3 regions of the Bacillus sp. JZ109 genome follow, and region 3 is predicted to be linked to each of the others. Evidence: a T-box and tRNA genes for the amino acid it is inferred to sense, from the RefSeq annotation. Region 3 holds a T-box; the other regions hold tRNA genes.

Region 1 (6,033 bases), 1.6 Mb from region 3:
TACAGTGTCCATACCTGCGCTGATGACAGGAATATTTAGCTTTAACGTTTTTGTAAGTTCTACAGATAAATCCACATCACGCGGAAGTACCTCAGACTTTGCTGGTACAAGCAGCACATCGTCGAACGTTAAGCCTTCTTTTGAAAATTTACTTTCCCACATTAGTAAATCCCCCTCTTTTCGGCAAAATATTATATGTAGATTATCAACTAGCCAAGAGCATGTCAAGGAAGCGGGAAAGAGTTGAAATATTTAGATAACGGAAAGGATCAAGAAATATACATGACATATCATGAGTGGAAAGAATTAGCGCTATTTTACTCCGTTGAATCAACCCAGAAATTTCTAGAAAAGGTTTATACCTTAAACGGTATTGACGATGCGAAAAAAAACTCTTTTAAAAACAGTGAACGGTTTATTTATTTCTTAAAGCATGCCGAATCGTTTTATAAACAAGCCGCATATTCTCCCTTAGAAATCAAACCGATTCTTTTATTTTATGGAATGGCACAGCTTATCAAAGCATGCTTAATTACACGTGATCCTCATTATCCAAGCCATACATCGGTACTGGCACATGGCGTAACAACAAGAAAACGAAAGAAACAAAATTATTGTTTTAGCGATGATGAAGTGAAAATACAACGGAATGGCCTATGCGTACATTTTATGAAACATTTATTCGGACAATCGGATATAGTAGATGAACGGTATACCATGAAAAAATTATTAATGGCCATTCCAGAACTTAGCGATATTTTCTACTTTCAGCAGAAAGAACGATTTATAACAAAAGTTGAGAAGGATAAGAACGAAATTTTTGTACCGGAGGAAGTAGTAATCAATTACAAAATGTCTGATTCAAGGTTTGCTGAATATATGTCCCATCATTATCAATGGTCTTTCACAAAAAAAAATGAACACGGGCTGCTGTTCGAAATTTCACCACAAGACAAAGAGCCATGGACATCGACCAGCTTATTGTTTGACATGGAAAAGAACCAATATTATATCCCTTCTCAAAGGGAGCAATTTCTGAGGCTTCCCGAAATGACAATTCATTATTTGATTTTGTACAACGTTGGGATGATTGCAAGGTATGAAACAGAATGGTGGTATGAGTTATTAACACAGCATATAAGTGATGACTACGTGTTAATTCAGCAGTTTTTATTAGTAACAGAAAAGAAATTCCCTAAATACGCTTCACAGTTTCTTCTTCATTTTTAACAAACAAAAAACCCAGCTCAATGAGCTGGGTTTAAACTTGCTTGGCGGCGTCCTACTCTCACAGGGGGAAACCCCCGACTACCATCGGCGCTGAAGAGCTTAACTTCCGTGTTCGGTATGGGAACGGGTGTGACCTCTTCGCTATCGCCACCAAACAAATTGAGAGTGTTCTCTCAAAACTAGATAACAGGTGTGACATCATTCAAAATATGGTTAAGTCCTCGATCGATTAGTATCTGTCAGCTCCATGTGTCGCCACACTTCCACCTCAGACCTATCAACCTGATCATCTTTCAGGGATCTTACTTCCTTGCGGAATGGGAAATCTCATCTTGAGGGGGGCTTCATGCTTAGATGCTTTCAGCACTTATCCCGTCCGCACATAGCTACCCAGCGATGCCCTTGGCAGAACAACTGGTACACCAGCGGTGCGTCCATCCCGGTCCTCTCGTACTAAGGACAGCTCCTCTCAAATTTCCTGCGCCCGCGACGGATAGGGACCGAACTGTCTCACGACGTTCTGAACCCAGCTCGCGTACCGCTTTAATGGGCGAACAGCCCAACCCTTGGGACCGACTACAGCCCCAGGATGCGATGAGCCGACATCGAGGTGCCAAACCTCCCCGTCGATGTGGACTCTTGGGGGAGATAAGCCTGTTATCCCCGGGGTAGCTTTTATCCGTTGAGCGATGGCCCTTCCATGCGGAACCACCGGATCACTAAGCCCGACTTTCGTCCCTGCTCGACTTGTAGGTCTCGCAGTCAAGCTCCCTTGTGCCTTTACACTCTGCGAATGATTTCCAACCATTCTGAGGGAACCTTTGGGCGCCTCCGTTACCTTTTAGGAGGCGACCGCCCCAGTCAAACTGCCCACCTGACACTGTCTCCCCGCCCGATAAGGGCGGCGGGTTAGAAGGTCAATACAGCCAGGGTAGTATCCCACCGATGCCTCCACCGAAGCTGGCGCTCCGGTTTCCAAGGCTCCTACCTATCCTGTACAAGCTGTACCAACATTCAATATCAGGCTGCAGTAAAGCTCCACGGGGTCTTTCCGTCCTGTCGCGGGTAACCTGCATCTTCACAGGTACTATAATTTCACCGAGTCTCTCGTTGAGACAGTGCCCAGATCGTTGCGCCTTTCGTGCGGGTCGGAACTTACCCGACAAGGAATTTCGCTACCTTAGGACCGTTATAGTTACGGCCGCCGTTTACTGGGGCTTCAATTCGCACCTTCGCTTACGCTAAGCGCTCCTCTTAACCTTCCAGCACCGGGCAGGCGTCAGCCCCTATACTTCGCCTTACGGCTTCGCAGAGACCTGTGTTTTTGCTAAACAGTCGCCTGGGCCTATTCACTGCGGCTCTCTCGGGCTTGCACCCTAACAGAGCACCCCTTCTCCCGAAGTTACGGGGTCATTTTGCCGAGTTCCTTAACGAGAGTTCTCTCGATCACCTTAGGATTCTCTCCTCGCCTACCTGTGTCGGTTTGCGGTACGGGCACCTCTCACCTCGCTAGAGGCTTTTCTTGGCAGTGTGGAATCAGGAACTTCGCTACTATATTTCGCTCGCCATCACAGCTCAGCCTTATGGGAAACGGATTTGCCTATTTCCCAGCCTAACTGCTTGGACGCGGATATCCAATACCGCGCTTACCCTATCCTCCTGCGTCCCCCCATTGCTCAAATGGTGAGGAGGTGGTACAGGAATATCAACCTGTTGTCCATCGCCTACGCCTTTCGGCCTCGGCTTAGGTCCCGACTAACCCTGAGCGGACGAGCCTTCCTCAGGAAACCTTAGGCATTCGGTGGAGGGGATTCTCACCCCTCTTTCGCTACTCATACCGGCATTCTCACTTCTAAGCGCTCCACCAGTCCTTCCGGTCTGGCTTCACAGCCCTTAGAACGCTCTCCTACCACTGTTCGAAGAACAGTCCGCAGCTTCGGTGATACGTTTAGCCCCGGTACATTTTCGGCGCAGAGTCACTCGACCAGTGAGCTATTACGCACTCTTTAAATGGTGGCTGCTTCTAAGCCAACATCCTGGTTGTCTAAGCAACTCCACATCCTTTTCCACTTAACGTATACTTTGGGACCTTAGCTGGCGGTCTGGGCTGTTTCCCTTTCGACTACGGATCTTATCACTCGCAGTCTGACTCCCAAGGATAAGTCATTGGCATTCGGAGTTTGACTGAATTCGGTAACCCGGTAGGGGCCCCTAGTCCAATCAGTGCTCTACCTCCAAGACTCTTACCTTGAGGCTAGCCCTAAAGCTATTTCGGAGAGAACCAGCTATCTCCAGGTTCGATTGGCATTTCACCCCTACCCACACCTCATCCCCGCACTTTTCAACGTGCGTGGGTTCGGGCCTCCATTCAGTGTTACCTGAACTTCACCCTGGACATGGGTAGATCACCTGGTTTCGGGTCTACGACCACGTACTCATGCGCCCTATTCAGACTCGCTTTCGCTGCGGCTCCGCATCTTCTGCTTAACCTTGCACGGGATCGTAACTCGCCGGTTCATTCTACAAAAGGCACGCCATCACCCGTTAACGGGCTCTGACTACTTGTAGGCACACGGTTTCAGGATCTCTTTCACTCCCCTTCCGGGGTGCTTTTCACCTTTCCCTCACGGTACTGGTTCACTATCGGTCACTAGGGAGTATTTAGCCTTGGGAGATGGTCCTCCCGGATTCCGACGGAATTTCACGTGTTCCGCCGTACTCAGGATCCACTCAGGAGAGAACGAAGTTTTGACTACAGGGCTGTTACCTCCTATGGCGGGCCTTTCCAGACCTCTTCATCTACCTCGTTCCTTTGTAACTCCGTACAGAGTGTCCTACAACCCCAAGAGGCAAGCCTCTTGGTTTGGGCTAATCCCGTTTCGCTCGCCGCTACTCAGGGAATCGCATTTGCTTTCTCTTCCTCCGGGTACTTAGATGTTTCAGTTCCCCGGGTCTGCCTTCTCATATCCTATGAATTCAGATATGGATACCACTCCATTACGAGTGGTGGGTTTCCCCATTCGGAAATCTCCGGATCAAAGCTTGCTTACAGCTCCCCGAAGCATATCGGTGTTCGTCCCGTCCTTCATCGGCTCCTAGTGCCAAGGCATCCACCGTGCGCCCTTTCTAACTTAACCGTTAAAAAGAATCACTATGTGATATCTTGTGTTACTAATTGAATGTGATGTCTACTGTTATCTAGTTTTCAAAGAACACGTTGGTGGAGCCTAGCGGGATCGAACCGCTGACCTCCTGCGTGCAAAGCAGGCGCTCTCCCAGCTGAGCTAAGGCCCCGTTATATAAGATGGTGGGCCTGAGTGGACTCGAACCACCGACCTCACGCTTATCAGGCGTGCGCTCTAACCAGCTGAGCTACAGGCCCATCTTAACTTATTCAAGGAACAAAGTTCCTTCAAAACTAAACAAGACAGGGAACGTTCTGTTTATAAGACCCAAGGTCTTATATTCCGTAAAATATCCTTAGAAAGGAGGTGATCCAGCCGCACCTTCCGATACGGCTACCTTGTTACGACTTCACCCCAATCATCTGTCCCACCTTCGGCGGCTGGCTCCTAAAAGGTTACCTCACCGACTTCGGGTGTTACAAACTCTCGTGGTGTGACGGGCGGTGTGTACAAGGCCCGGGAACGTATTCACCGCGGCATGCTGATCCGCGATTACTAGCGATTCCAGCTTCACGCAGTCGAGTTGCAGACTGCGATCCGAACTGAGAACAGATTTGTGGGATTGGCTTAACCTCGCGGTTTCGCTGCCCTTTGTTCTGTCCATTGTAGCACGTGTGTAGCCCAGGTCATAAGGGGCATGATGATTTGACGTCATCCCCACCTTCCTCCGGTTTGTCACCGGCAGTCACCTTAGAGTGCCCAACTGAATGCTGGCAACTAAGATCAAGGGTTGCGCTCGTTGCGGGACTTAACCCAACATCTCACGACACGAGCTGACGACAACCATGCACCACCTGTCACTCTGCCCCCGAAGGGGACGTCCTATCTCTAGGATTGTCAGAGGATGTCAAGACCTGGTAAGGTTCTTCGCGTTGCTTCGAATTAAACCACATGCTCCACCGCTTGTGCGGGCCCCCGTCAATTCCTTTGAGTTTCAGTCTTGCGACCGTACTCCCCAGGCGGAGTGCTTAATGCGTTAGCTGCAGCACTAAGGGGCGGAAACCCCCTAACACTTAGCACTCATCGTTTACGGCGTGGACTACCAGGGTATCTAATCCTGTTCGCTCCCCACGCTTTCGCTCCTCAGCGTCAGTTACAGACCAGAGAGTCGCCTTCGCCACTGGTGTTCCTCCACATCTCTACGCATTTCACCGCTACACGTGGAATTCCACTCTCCTCTTCTGCACTCAAGTTCCCCAGTTTCCAATGACCCTCCCCGGTTGAGCCGGGGGCTTTCACATCAGACTTAAGAAACCGCCTGCGAGCCCTTTACGCCCAATAATTCCGGACAACGCTTGCCACCTACGTATTACCGCGGCTGCTGGCACGTAGTTAGCCGTGGCTTTCTGGTTAGGTACCGTCAAGGTACCGCCCTATTCGAACGGTACTTGTTCTTCCCTAACAACAGAGCTTTACGATCCGAAAACCTTCATCACTCACGCGGCGTTGCTCCGTCAGACTTTCGTCCATTGCGGAAGATTCCCTACTGCTGCCTCCCGTAGGAGTCTGGGCCGTGTCTCAGTCCCAGTGTGGCCGATCACCCTCTCAGGTCGGCTACGCATCGTCGCCTTGGTGAGCCGTTACCTCACCAACTAGCTAATGCGCCGCGGGTCCATCT
Region 2 (6,033 bases), 1.6 Mb from region 3:
CTGCGAATGATTTCCAACCATTCTGAGGGAACCTTTGGGCGCCTCCGTTACCTTTTAGGAGGCGACCGCCCCAGTCAAACTGCCCACCTGACACTGTCTCCCCGCCCGATAAGGGCGGCGGGTTAGAAGGTCAATACAGCCAGGGTAGTATCCCACCGATGCCTCCACCGAAGCTGGCGCTCCGGTTTCCAAGGCTCCTACCTATCCTGTACAAGCTGTACCAACATTCAATATCAGGCTGCAGTAAAGCTCCACGGGGTCTTTCCGTCCTGTCGCGGGTAACCTGCATCTTCACAGGTACTATAATTTCACCGAGTCTCTCGTTGAGACAGTGCCCAGATCGTTGCGCCTTTCGTGCGGGTCGGAACTTACCCGACAAGGAATTTCGCTACCTTAGGACCGTTATAGTTACGGCCGCCGTTTACTGGGGCTTCAATTCGCACCTTCGCTTACGCTAAGCGCTCCTCTTAACCTTCCAGCACCGGGCAGGCGTCAGCCCCTATACTTCGCCTTACGGCTTCGCAGAGACCTGTGTTTTTGCTAAACAGTCGCCTGGGCCTATTCACTGCGGCTCTCTCGGGCTTGCACCCTAACAGAGCACCCCTTCTCCCGAAGTTACGGGGTCATTTTGCCGAGTTCCTTAACGAGAGTTCTCTCGATCACCTTAGGATTCTCTCCTCGCCTACCTGTGTCGGTTTGCGGTACGGGCACCTCTCACCTCGCTAGAGGCTTTTCTTGGCAGTGTGGAATCAGGAACTTCGCTACTATATTTCGCTCGCCATCACAGCTCAGCCTTATGGGAAACGGATTTGCCTATTTCCCAGCCTAACTGCTTGGACGCGGATATCCAATACCGCGCTTACCCTATCCTCCTGCGTCCCCCCATTGCTCAAATGGTGAGGAGGTGGTACAGGAATATCAACCTGTTGTCCATCGCCTACGCCTTTCGGCCTCGGCTTAGGTCCCGACTAACCCTGAGCGGACGAGCCTTCCTCAGGAAACCTTAGGCATTCGGTGGAGGGGATTCTCACCCCTCTTTCGCTACTCATACCGGCATTCTCACTTCTAAGCGCTCCACCAGTCCTTCCGGTCTGGCTTCACAGCCCTTAGAACGCTCTCCTACCACTGTTCGAAGAACAGTCCGCAGCTTCGGTGATACGTTTAGCCCCGGTACATTTTCGGCGCAGAGTCACTCGACCAGTGAGCTATTACGCACTCTTTAAATGGTGGCTGCTTCTAAGCCAACATCCTGGTTGTCTAAGCAACTCCACATCCTTTTCCACTTAACGTATACTTTGGGACCTTAGCTGGCGGTCTGGGCTGTTTCCCTTTCGACTACGGATCTTATCACTCGCAGTCTGACTCCCAAGGATAAGTCATTGGCATTCGGAGTTTGACTGAATTCGGTAACCCGGTAGGGGCCCCTAGTCCAATCAGTGCTCTACCTCCAAGACTCTTACCTTGAGGCTAGCCCTAAAGCTATTTCGGAGAGAACCAGCTATCTCCAGGTTCGATTGGCATTTCACCCCTACCCACACCTCATCCCCGCACTTTTCAACGTGCGTGGGTTCGGGCCTCCATTCAGTGTTACCTGAACTTCACCCTGGACATGGGTAGATCACCTGGTTTCGGGTCTACGACCACGTACTCATGCGCCCTATTCAGACTCGCTTTCGCTGCGGCTCCGCATCTTCTGCTTAACCTTGCACGGGATCGTAACTCGCCGGTTCATTCTACAAAAGGCACGCCATCACCCGTTAACGGGCTCTGACTACTTGTAGGCACACGGTTTCAGGATCTCTTTCACTCCCCTTCCGGGGTGCTTTTCACCTTTCCCTCACGGTACTGGTTCACTATCGGTCACTAGGGAGTATTTAGCCTTGGGAGATGGTCCTCCCGGATTCCGACGGAATTTCACGTGTTCCGCCGTACTCAGGATCCACTCAGGAGAGAACGAAGTTTTGACTACAGGGCTGTTACCTCCTATGGCGGGCCTTTCCAGACCTCTTCATCTACCTCGTTCCTTTGTAACTCCGTACAGAGTGTCCTACAACCCCAAGAGGCAAGCCTCTTGGTTTGGGCTAATCCCGTTTCGCTCGCCGCTACTCAGGGAATCGCATTTGCTTTCTCTTCCTCCGGGTACTTAGATGTTTCAGTTCCCCGGGTCTGCCTTCTCATATCCTATGAATTCAGATATGGATACCACTCCATTACGAGTGGTGGGTTTCCCCATTCGGAAATCTCCGGATCAAAGCTTGCTTACAGCTCCCCGAAGCATATCGGTGTTCGTCCCGTCCTTCATCGGCTCCTAGTGCCAAGGCATCCACCGTGCGCCCTTTCTAACTTAACCGTTAAAAAGAATCACTATGTGATATCTTGTATTACTAATTGAATGTGATGTCTACTGTTATCTAGTTTTCAAAGAACACGTTGGTGGAGCCTAGCGGGATCGAACCGCTGACCTCCTGCGTGCAAAGCAGGCGCTCTCCCAGCTGAGCTAAGGCCCCGTTATATAAGATGGTGGGCCTGAGTGGACTCGAACCACCGACCTCACGCTTATCAGGCGTGCGCTCTAACCAGCTGAGCTACAGGCCCATCTTAACTTATTCAAGGAACAAAGTTCCTTCAAAACTAAACAAGACAGGGAACGTTCTGTTTATAAGACCCAAGGTCTTATATTCCGTAAAATATCCTTAGAAAGGAGGTGATCCAGCCGCACCTTCCGATACGGCTACCTTGTTACGACTTCACCCCAATCATCTGTCCCACCTTCGGCGGCTGGCTCCTAAAAGGTTACCTCACCGACTTCGGGTGTTACAAACTCTCGTGGTGTGACGGGCGGTGTGTACAAGGCCCGGGAACGTATTCACCGCGGCATGCTGATCCGCGATTACTAGCGATTCCAGCTTCACGCAGTCGAGTTGCAGACTGCGATCCGAACTGAGAACAGATTTGTGGGATTGGCTTAACCTCGCGGTTTCGCTGCCCTTTGTTCTGTCCATTGTAGCACGTGTGTAGCCCAGGTCATAAGGGGCATGATGATTTGACGTCATCCCCACCTTCCTCCGGTTTGTCACCGGCAGTCACCTTAGAGTGCCCAACTGAATGCTGGCAACTAAGATCAAGGGTTGCGCTCGTTGCGGGACTTAACCCAACATCTCACGACACGAGCTGACGACAACCATGCACCACCTGTCACTCTGCCCCCGAAGGGGACGTCCTATCTCTAGGATTGTCAGAGGATGTCAAGACCTGGTAAGGTTCTTCGCGTTGCTTCGAATTAAACCACATGCTCCACCGCTTGTGCGGGCCCCCGTCAATTCCTTTGAGTTTCAGTCTTGCGACCGTACTCCCCAGGCGGAGTGCTTAATGCGTTAGCTGCAGCACTAAGGGGCGGAAACCCCCTAACACTTAGCACTCATCGTTTACGGCGTGGACTACCAGGGTATCTAATCCTGTTCGCTCCCCACGCTTTCGCTCCTCAGCGTCAGTTACAGACCAGAGAGTCGCCTTCGCCACTGGTGTTCCTCCACATCTCTACGCATTTCACCGCTACACGTGGAATTCCACTCTCCTCTTCTGCACTCAAGTTCCCCAGTTTCCAATGACCCTCCCCGGTTGAGCCGGGGGCTTTCACATCAGACTTAAGAAACCGCCTGCGAGCCCTTTACGCCCAATAATTCCGGACAACGCTTGCCACCTACGTATTACCGCGGCTGCTGGCACGTAGTTAGCCGTGGCTTTCTGGTTAGGTACCGTCAAGGTACCGCCCTATTCGAACGGTACTTGTTCTTCCCTAACAACAGAGCTTTACGATCCGAAAACCTTCATCACTCACGCGGCGTTGCTCCGTCAGACTTTCGTCCATTGCGGAAGATTCCCTACTGCTGCCTCCCGTAGGAGTCTGGGCCGTGTCTCAGTCCCAGTGTGGCCGATCACCCTCTCAGGTCGGCTACGCATCGTCGCCTTGGTGAGCCGTTACCTCACCAACTAGCTAATGCGCCGCGGGTCCATCTGTAAGTGGTAGCCGAAGCCACCTTTTATGTTTGAACCATGCGGTTCAAACAACCATCCGGTATTAGCCCCGGTTTCCCGGAGTTATCCCAGTCTTACAGGCAGGTTACCCACGTGTTACTCACCCGTCCGCCGCTAACATCAGGGAGCAAGCTCCCATCTGTCCGCTCGACTTGCATGTATTAGGCACGCCGCCAGCGTTCGTCCTGAGCCAGGATCAAACTCTCCGATAAAGTAGTTTGACTGACTACGCACATCGCTGTGCGATTTTTAAAAACTGAATTAACAGGTACGTTTTGTCTTGTTTAGTTTTCAAAGAACTTTGTTTACCGCTCGTTTAAGCGACTTTATTATCATAACATTTACCGCCGCTACTGTCAACAACTTTTTAGCATTTTCTTTTCAAAAAAGCTGTTCGTCATCAGCGACGTATATTAGAATAACACCTTCAGTTGTCTAAGTCAATACATAATATCAATTAAATGATAAATTGCTTAATGACGACTAACGCAGCTATTCCGGGTATTCCTAAAATTCCGCTGATAGCTGTTGTAACCAGATTAATCGGCACATGAATGCCAAGACTGCCGCCAAACATATTTACACAAACCAGCAGCAAAGCACCTGCCACAAATTTAACAGCTGTGATGCCAATCCACTTTAAAGGCTTCGCAGCTGAACCTGATAAAAAAAGAAGAATAACCAGTCCTAAAATAATCCCAATAATAAAAATAGGCTCCATGAATCTTCTCATCTCCTTCGCTTGTTCTAGTACAAGCTTATGAGAAGATCCAGGAGTTTAGACCACTTACTTCCACCGGCTGATTTTTAAATTTCGCTGCTTCGCTTCCCTTAAGTAAAAAAAATACTTCGCTTCAGCTACTTTCAGTTCGTATAACACTTCAGCAGACGGTTCTAAGCTTTTTTCAACCAGCTTTTTTTGCCTGTTCCACTCTTCCTTTTGCTTAAAAAGCTGCTCGGTTAGTTTTTCATCAAACTCTCTTCTTAATGTTTTCTTGCGAAGAAAACCCATGGATCGCTTTTTCCTCCTTACAATTCACGTCTTCCTTCAAGTGCTTTAGAAAGAGTGACCTCATCAGCATATTCCAAATCACCGCCGACGGGCAGTCCGTGGGCAATACGGGAGAGCTTAATACCAGACGGCTTGAGGAGCCTTGATATATACATCGCTGTTGCTTCCCCTTCTATATTAGGGTTTGTCGCGAGGATCACTTCTGTCACTTGATCATCCTGTAATCGTTTTAACAATTCTGGTATTTTAATATCCTCCGGTCCGATGCCGTCCATTGGAGAAATAGCGCCGTGAAGAACGTGATACTGTCCGTTGTATTCCTTCATTTTCTCCATAGCGATAACGTCTTTAGGGTCTTGCACAACACAGATAACAGACTTATCCCTGCGCGTATCTTCACATATATAGCAAGGGTCCTGATCTGTAATATGCCCGCAAACTGAACAATATGTCAGGTTGCGTTTCGCATTTACTAATGCTTTCGCAAAATCTAATACTACATCTTCTTTCATACCTAGAACAAAAAAAGCCAGACGAACCGCTGTTTTCGGTCCGATCCCTGGCAATTTCATAAAGCTGTCAATCAGCTTTGATATTGGTTCAGGATATTGCATGTTCTTTTATCCCCCTAGAATAAACCTGGCATGTTCATTCCCTTTGTAAATTGACCCATTGTTTCATTTGTGATTTCGTCAACTTTTTTCAAAGCTTCATTCGTTGCAGCAAGCACTAAATCTTGAAGCATATCAATATCTTCAGGATCAACGACTTCTTCTTTGATGATAACATCCAGGATTTCTTTTTGGCCGTTTGCTTTTACTGTTACCATACCGCCGCCTGCAGTTCCTTCAACAACCTTTTCTGCAAGCTCTTCTTGAGCCTTCGCCATGTCCTTTTGCATTTTTTGCATTTGTTTCATCATTTTTTGCATATTACCCATTCCGCCACGCATAGCATTCACTCTCTTTCATTTTGTTAGTCTTTTA
Region 3 (6,033 bases):
CCTTCTCCATCCAGTGCGAACCCATGGCTGAGCACACCTTTATACGGCGCTTTCCCTGTTACGGCTACTGCTGTAGAAAGAGAAGAGTTAAACCAGCCGCGATATTGGTCAGATCCCTCTAGGTATAGATCAGCCGGGCGAACGAGGTCATCACGTTCTTCAAGCACTGCTTGATGTGAAGAGCCTGAATCAAACCAAACATCCATGATATCCTGTTCTTTTGTAAATGTGCCGTTCGGGCTGCCAGGATGCGTAAAGCCTTCCGGAAGAAGATCCTTTGCTTCTTTTTCAAACCAAATGTTTGATCCGTGCTGTCTGAACAATTCAGAAACATGTTCAATGGTTTCATCCGTAATAATTGGTTCTCCATTTTCGGCATAAAATACCGGAATCGGCACGCCCCACGCACGCTGTCTGGAAATACACCAGTCTCCGCGGTCCCGAACCATGTTGTGCAAACGCTGCTCGCCCCATTCAGGAACCCATTTGGTTTCTTTAATGGCATCCAGCAGGTCTGATCTGAAATCTTTAATAGACGCAAACCATTGCGCTGTCGCTCTGAAAATGGTTGGTTTTTTTGTTCTCCAATCATGCGGATAAGAGTGAGTAATGAATTCAAGCTTCACAAGTGCGCCTTTTTCATCAAGCTGCTGTGTGATCGCTTTGTTTGCATCATCATAAAACATGCCTTCAAAGCCAGGAGCTTCGCTTGTCATTACACCTTTTTCATCGACCGGGCAAAGCACATCTAAACCGTATTTTTGGCCGATGATAAAGTCATCTTCCCCATGTCCTGGCGCTGTATGAACACAGCCTGTTCCGGCATCAGTTGTTACGTGTTCACCAAGCATAACGAGAGAGTCTCTGCCATATAGCGGGTGTTCAGCGATAATGTTCTCAAGGTCTTTTCCTTTGACCGTTCTTGTCACTTCATACTGATCAAATCCGCATGCCGATGCAACATTTTCGACTAAGGCACTTGCTACGACAAAGCGGTCTTCACCTACTGCAATCACGCTGTACTCAAGATCAGGGTGCACTGAGATTCCGAGGTTCGCCGGAATTGTCCAAGGCGTTGTTGTCCAAATGATGATGCGCTCGCCGTTTTCAAGAACGCCTTTTCCGTCTTTTACACCAAAAGCGACGTAAATTGATGCTGAACGTTTGTCTTGATATTCGATCTCGGCTTCAGCCAGAGCAGACTCACTTGAAGGTGACCAGTTAACCGGTTTAAGGCCTTTGTAAATGTAGCCTCGTTTTGCCATTTCACCAAATACGCGGATTTGCTGCGCTTCGTATTCCGGTTTTAATGTCACATATGGGTTTTCCCAGTCACCGCGGACACCAAGACGTTTGAATTGCTCACGCTGTCCCTCGATTTGCTTCCAAGCGTACTCTTCGCATAGTTTGCGGAATTCCGCTACTGACATTTCTTTGCGGTTGACCTTTTTGTTTTTTGTCAGAGCTGTTTCAATTGGCAATCCGTGTGTATCCCAGCCCGGCACATACGGTGCGTTGTAGCCGCTCATTGATTTATAGCGGACAATGAAGTCTTTCAAAATCTTGTTAAGTGCATGGCCCATATGGATGTCGCCGTTTGCATACGGAGGTCCGTCATGTAAAACAAATTTCGGGCGGTCTTTCGTCCGTTCCTGAACAAGACGGTAGATATCCTCTTCCTCCCATTTTTTTTGAATGTCAGGCTCCCGGTTTGGCAAATTTCCACGCATCGGGAAATCTGTTTTCGGCATTAAGAGCGTGTCTTTAAAATCCATTTTCATTCCTCCACTGCATTTTTTCAGAAAATAAAAAAAGCCCTCTCATCCCATAAGGGACGAGAAAGCTTATCTCGCGGTACCACCCTTTTAGAAAAAGCAAGCATACACTTTTTCCTCTTGAGCATCGTAACGTGATGAACGTCCTAACCTACTGTGAGTTCAGCAAGGAAACTAAAGGGCTGATCTACATGATTCCGGCCATCCCGGACTCTCACCATCTCCGGGTCGCTATGAAGGCCTGAAGGAAACATGACTGTCCCTTTCAACCGTTTTTTCATCTGAATTTATGAACGTATTATATTCGACAAGCTAAGAAAATGTCAAGATAATCAGAGAATTTATTCCTTTTCCTCAAATACAGCGTCGACTTCATACTCAAGGAGATGATCCCAATCGTCATTTTTCAGAAGATCAAGCTGAGCTTCAATCAGCATTTGGAAACGTGTTCTGAACACTTTAGACTGTTTTTTCAGCTCTTCAATTTCCATTGCAATTTTTCTTGATTTTGATAACGATTCGTTGATAATGCGATCAGCGTTTTTCTCCGCTTCCCGAACAATCAGCTTTGCCTCTTTTTGAGAATTGCGTTTTACGTCTTCAGCCGCTTCTTGAGCAACTAAAATTGATTTATTCAATGTTTCCTCAATATTTGCAAAGTGTCCGATTCTTTCATCAAGCTCATTGACTTTCGCTTCAAGCTCAGTTTTCTTGCGGAGAACAATTTCGTAATCTTTTCTGACTTGGGCTAGGAATTCATTTACTTCATCTTCATCATATCCGCGAAAACTTTTTGTAAACGTCTTGTTGTGAATATCATTTGGCGTTAATGGCATGATGCCACCTCCATTTTTACATTTCAGTACGGTTATCTAGTTCACATTATAAAACAAATTTCGCACAGATGGAGAAAAAAACTGAAAAACCGACTATTTTTGTCGTTCAAACGTAACTCTCCATTTGTCTTTTTTGGTTTTCCCTTCGATTTTTGTTAAGCTGCACCGGCCAAAACCTCTGATTGACAGCATGTCCCCTTCCGCGACTATGTATGAAGGATCTTCAACCACCTTCCAGTTCACTTTCACAAGGCCGTTTTTCACAAGCGTCTGTGATTTTTGGCGGGATTGCCTGCTCATAGCGGCGCAGACGGCGTCAAGCCTTAAAGAAGAAACCGTGTCATCTCTTATTTCGACATCAACTGCTGGAATGTTAAGGTCTGACAAGTCGATTTTCTCTAGGCTGACCGCCGCTTTGCCTGCTTGGGTCAGCTGTGCAGCCACAAAATCAGCGGTATCGGCTGAGACAATCAATTGCACTGCTGTCTCAGAAAACACGATGTCACCGAATTTTTGCCGCTTTAATCCTATGCCCATTAATGCACCAAGCAGAGAACGATGATCTACTGAGACAAACTTGTCAGCATAACGGACGTTAAACGCCTGCAATTCAAAATCCGATTCTTCCGGAGTAATGTACTCTGGATACAGAATCGCCCGTTTCCGCTCCGCTCTGTCATAGCCGCCGGAAAAAGCAAGCCCGACGTCAGCCTGTCCCGTAACAGCAGAGAGGATGACCTGCTCTCGGGGATCTAAAAAGTCGGTCAGCTTCATCCGGTACTGCTCCTGGACAATTCTTTTCCATTCGAGCGCCTGATCAATAAAGGCCCGCTCGTCTTTTCTGAAGTGCTGATATATATCGCTCATCGTCTTTCCCTTCTATGTAAAGAGGCTTGGCTGCTGCCAAGCCCCTATCAAACTGTCACATTAAAACGCAATCATGCGATAAAGCCCCCACAAGCCGGTTGTCGCAAACCGAAGCACAAGTATTGCTACGATTGGTGAAATATCCAGCATTGCAATCGGAGGAATGATTTTTCTGAATGGTTCGAGATATGGTTCACAAATCGAAGCCAAAAAACGCCCGACTGCTGTTTCCCTCGTACTCGGCACCCATGACATAAAAATATATATGATCAGGGCAAATGAGTATATTGTGATTAATAAGTTTAAAACCGAAAAAACTTGATAAAGGATCATCTCGCTTTACCACCTCTGATGTTCGTCTTCAGATATGAGCTCAGAAATTGTGCCTGATACATCTACGTTGTCAGGCGTGCAGAGGAAAATATCTGAGCCGATTCTTTGAATATCGCCGCCAATGGCATAAACGGTTCCGCTTAAAAAGTCAACAATCCGCTTCGCCTGGTCATGCTGTATCCGCTGAAGATTGACGACAACTGCCCGCCGGTTCTTCAAATGGTCGGCTATTTCCTGCGCCTCCGCATAAACGCGCGGCTCACTCAACACCACTTTAGAGGATTTCTGAACACTTTGCAAGCTCACTACATTCTGTTTGCCCGCTGGTTTATTCCCGTTGTAAGGCGGCTTTTCTTTTTGCTCATGCTCCTCATGTGATTCCCGCTCTGTCTCAATATATTCATATTCGTATTCTTCATCTTCCATTGAGAAAAAGTTTTTCAGTTTATTTTTCATACTCATTGCTGTACACCCCCTGTTTCATTTCCGACTAACGATGAGCCGATTCTAATATAAGTAGCTCCTTCTTCAATTGCAATTTCAAAATCATTTGACATGCCCATCGACAGTTCAGTACACGGAGCGTTCGGCTGGTTCAGCTTCTGAACCTGGTCACGGAGTTCTCTCAGCGACCTGAAACAGCTTCTGATCTGATCTTGATCATCAGTCAGCGGAGCCATTGTCATCAGCCCGGCAACAAGGATATGTTCGAAACCGGAAAGCTCCTGTATGAATGGAATGACTTCTTCTTTTTTCATGCCGTGTTTAGAAGGCTCAAGAGAGGTATTGACCTGCACAAAGCATCGTACAGTACCTTCAGCCCGTTTTTCAATTTCTTTCGCTAATGAGAGCCGGTCTAGGGAATGGATATAGGAAACCGCATTGACGACAGATTTTGCTTTTCTTGATTGCAGACTGCCGATAAAATGCCATTCCGGATTCCCTTTCATCAATTCCTGTTTGCGGAGCAGTTCCGCATCCCGATTCTCTCCGAGGCAGGTGATGCCAGCATCTACTGCCTCCTGTGCTCTTTCAGGCGATACATATTTAGTGACTGCAATAACCGTAACTTCATCGGAGCTGCGGCCCGATCTGTTACATGCTTCGTTTATTCGTTCGTTTATATGTCGTAAATTATCAACAACACGCAAGATCTTTTATGCCTCCTTCATTCCGATAAAGGACATCATCCGTCCAGTTTTCCCCTGATCGCGGCGGTGAGAATAGAAAAGAGACGGCTCGCTTTCCGTGCATAAACCGCTGACAGAAATTTGTTCACTTGCCAAACCGCTGTCCATCAGTATAAGACGGTTCAGCTCTTTCAGATCAAGCTGATATTGTGCCTTTGCCGTCTGATTAACGGCAAGGTCTGCTGAAACCGGCAATGCGCGGACAGCATCCATTACGCGGTCGTCTACCGTATAGCATGCTCCGCTGATAGACGGGCCAATAACAGCGTAAATATCTGAGGGATTTGAACCTTCCTTCTCAGTCCATTGCTTCACCATTTCTCTGCCAATCTGTTTGACGGTGCCTTTCCACCCGGCATGGGCGACTCCGACAAGCGACTTAACCGGATCATAAAAGAAAAGAGGCACACAATCAGCAAAGCATAATGCCAAAAATACATTTTTTTCATTTGTATAGAGCCCGTCCGTTGCTTTTAGAGCCGTGTGATACTCACGGGCGCCTTTTCCCCTATCCCTCTGCGTCACTTTCTGAACGCGATTATCATGTGTCTGATCAGCGAATACCCAAGACTGCAAATCAGTATTAAACATATCGGCAATATATTCACGATTTTTAACTACATCTGCATCTTTGTCATGAACGTGCAATCCTGTATTTAACGATTCAAAAGGCTTTTGGCTGACACCGCCGTTTTTTGTCGTAAATCCGGCAATGACCTCTTTGTTGTTTTGATTCGTTTGAGCCCAGTCTTGTATCATGAGTGTCGAGGGTGTGGTAAGACTGAATGGGTGATATGTATTCATGATGATCCAACCTTTCGACAAACATTTAAAAAAGCGGAATTTCCCACTTATTTTACCACATCTTACTGCATACGTTGAGCGCCGATTTGCATATTTCTAAATGAAATGTGCCGGAAGAATCGAGACTTCCGGCATTTGCCAATCTGCGGCAGACAAGCAGGTTTATGCATGTGGTTCACTTAATCGGACCAAGATTACATCTTCCCCGATTTTTACTATATTTCGCCA

Evidence for each region. The T-box of region 3 lies ahead of ileS (isoleucine--tRNA ligase). A T-box ahead of a tRNA ligase gene usually reads a tRNA of that ligase, here a tRNA-Ile.
Region 1: it encodes a tRNA-Ile, which carries the amino acid that the T-box ahead of ileS (isoleucine--tRNA ligase) is inferred to sense. The anticodon was not compared.
Region 2: it encodes a tRNA-Ile, which carries the amino acid that the T-box ahead of ileS (isoleucine--tRNA ligase) is inferred to sense. The anticodon was not compared.

What each region holds. Positions count from the first base shown of each region.
Region 1 covers NZ_CP096388.1:4,089,205-4,095,237, forward strand. Annotated here, with positions in the region: gene guaB (IMP dehydrogenase) at 1-162, opposite strand, end outside; gene M1D94_RS21600 (YaaC family protein) at 283-1,230, shown strand; rRNA gene rrf (5S ribosomal RNA) at 1,270-1,385, opposite strand; rRNA gene M1D94_RS21610 (23S ribosomal RNA) at 1,440-4,367, opposite strand; tRNA gene M1D94_RS21615 (tRNA-Ala) at 4,449-4,524, opposite strand; tRNA gene M1D94_RS21620 (tRNA-Ile) at 4,536-4,612, opposite strand; rRNA gene M1D94_RS21625 (16S ribosomal RNA) at 4,715-6,033, opposite strand, start outside.
Region 2 covers NZ_CP096388.1:4,070,754-4,076,786, forward strand. Annotated here, with positions in the region: rRNA gene M1D94_RS21495 (23S ribosomal RNA) at 1-2,350, opposite strand, end outside; tRNA gene M1D94_RS21500 (tRNA-Ala) at 2,432-2,507, opposite strand; tRNA gene M1D94_RS21505 (tRNA-Ile) at 2,519-2,595, opposite strand; rRNA gene M1D94_RS21510 (16S ribosomal RNA) at 2,698-4,247, opposite strand; gene bofA (sigma-K factor-processing regulator BofA) at 4,493-4,756, opposite strand; gene M1D94_RS21520 (YaaL family protein) at 4,823-5,047, opposite strand; gene recR (recombination protein RecR) at 5,065-5,661, opposite strand; gene M1D94_RS21530 (YbaB/EbfC family nucleoid-associated protein) at 5,676-5,999, opposite strand; gene dnaX (DNA polymerase III subunit gamma/tau) at 6,023-6,033, opposite strand, start outside.
Region 3 covers NZ_CP096388.1:2,467,184-2,473,216, forward strand. Annotated here, with positions in the region: gene ileS (isoleucine--tRNA ligase) at 1-1,775, opposite strand, end outside; T-box leader at 1,828-2,054, opposite strand; gene divIVA (septum site-determining protein DivIVA) at 2,117-2,611, opposite strand; gene M1D94_RS12985 (YlmH family RNA-binding protein) at 2,705-3,478, opposite strand; gene M1D94_RS12990 (YggT family protein) at 3,539-3,811, opposite strand; gene sepF (cell division protein SepF) at 3,818-4,273, opposite strand; gene M1D94_RS13000 (YggS family pyridoxal phosphate-dependent enzyme) at 4,270-4,962, opposite strand; gene pgeF (peptidoglycan editing factor PgeF) at 4,969-5,805, opposite strand; gene M1D94_RS13010 (YlmC/YmxH family sporulation protein) at 5,968-6,033, opposite strand, start outside.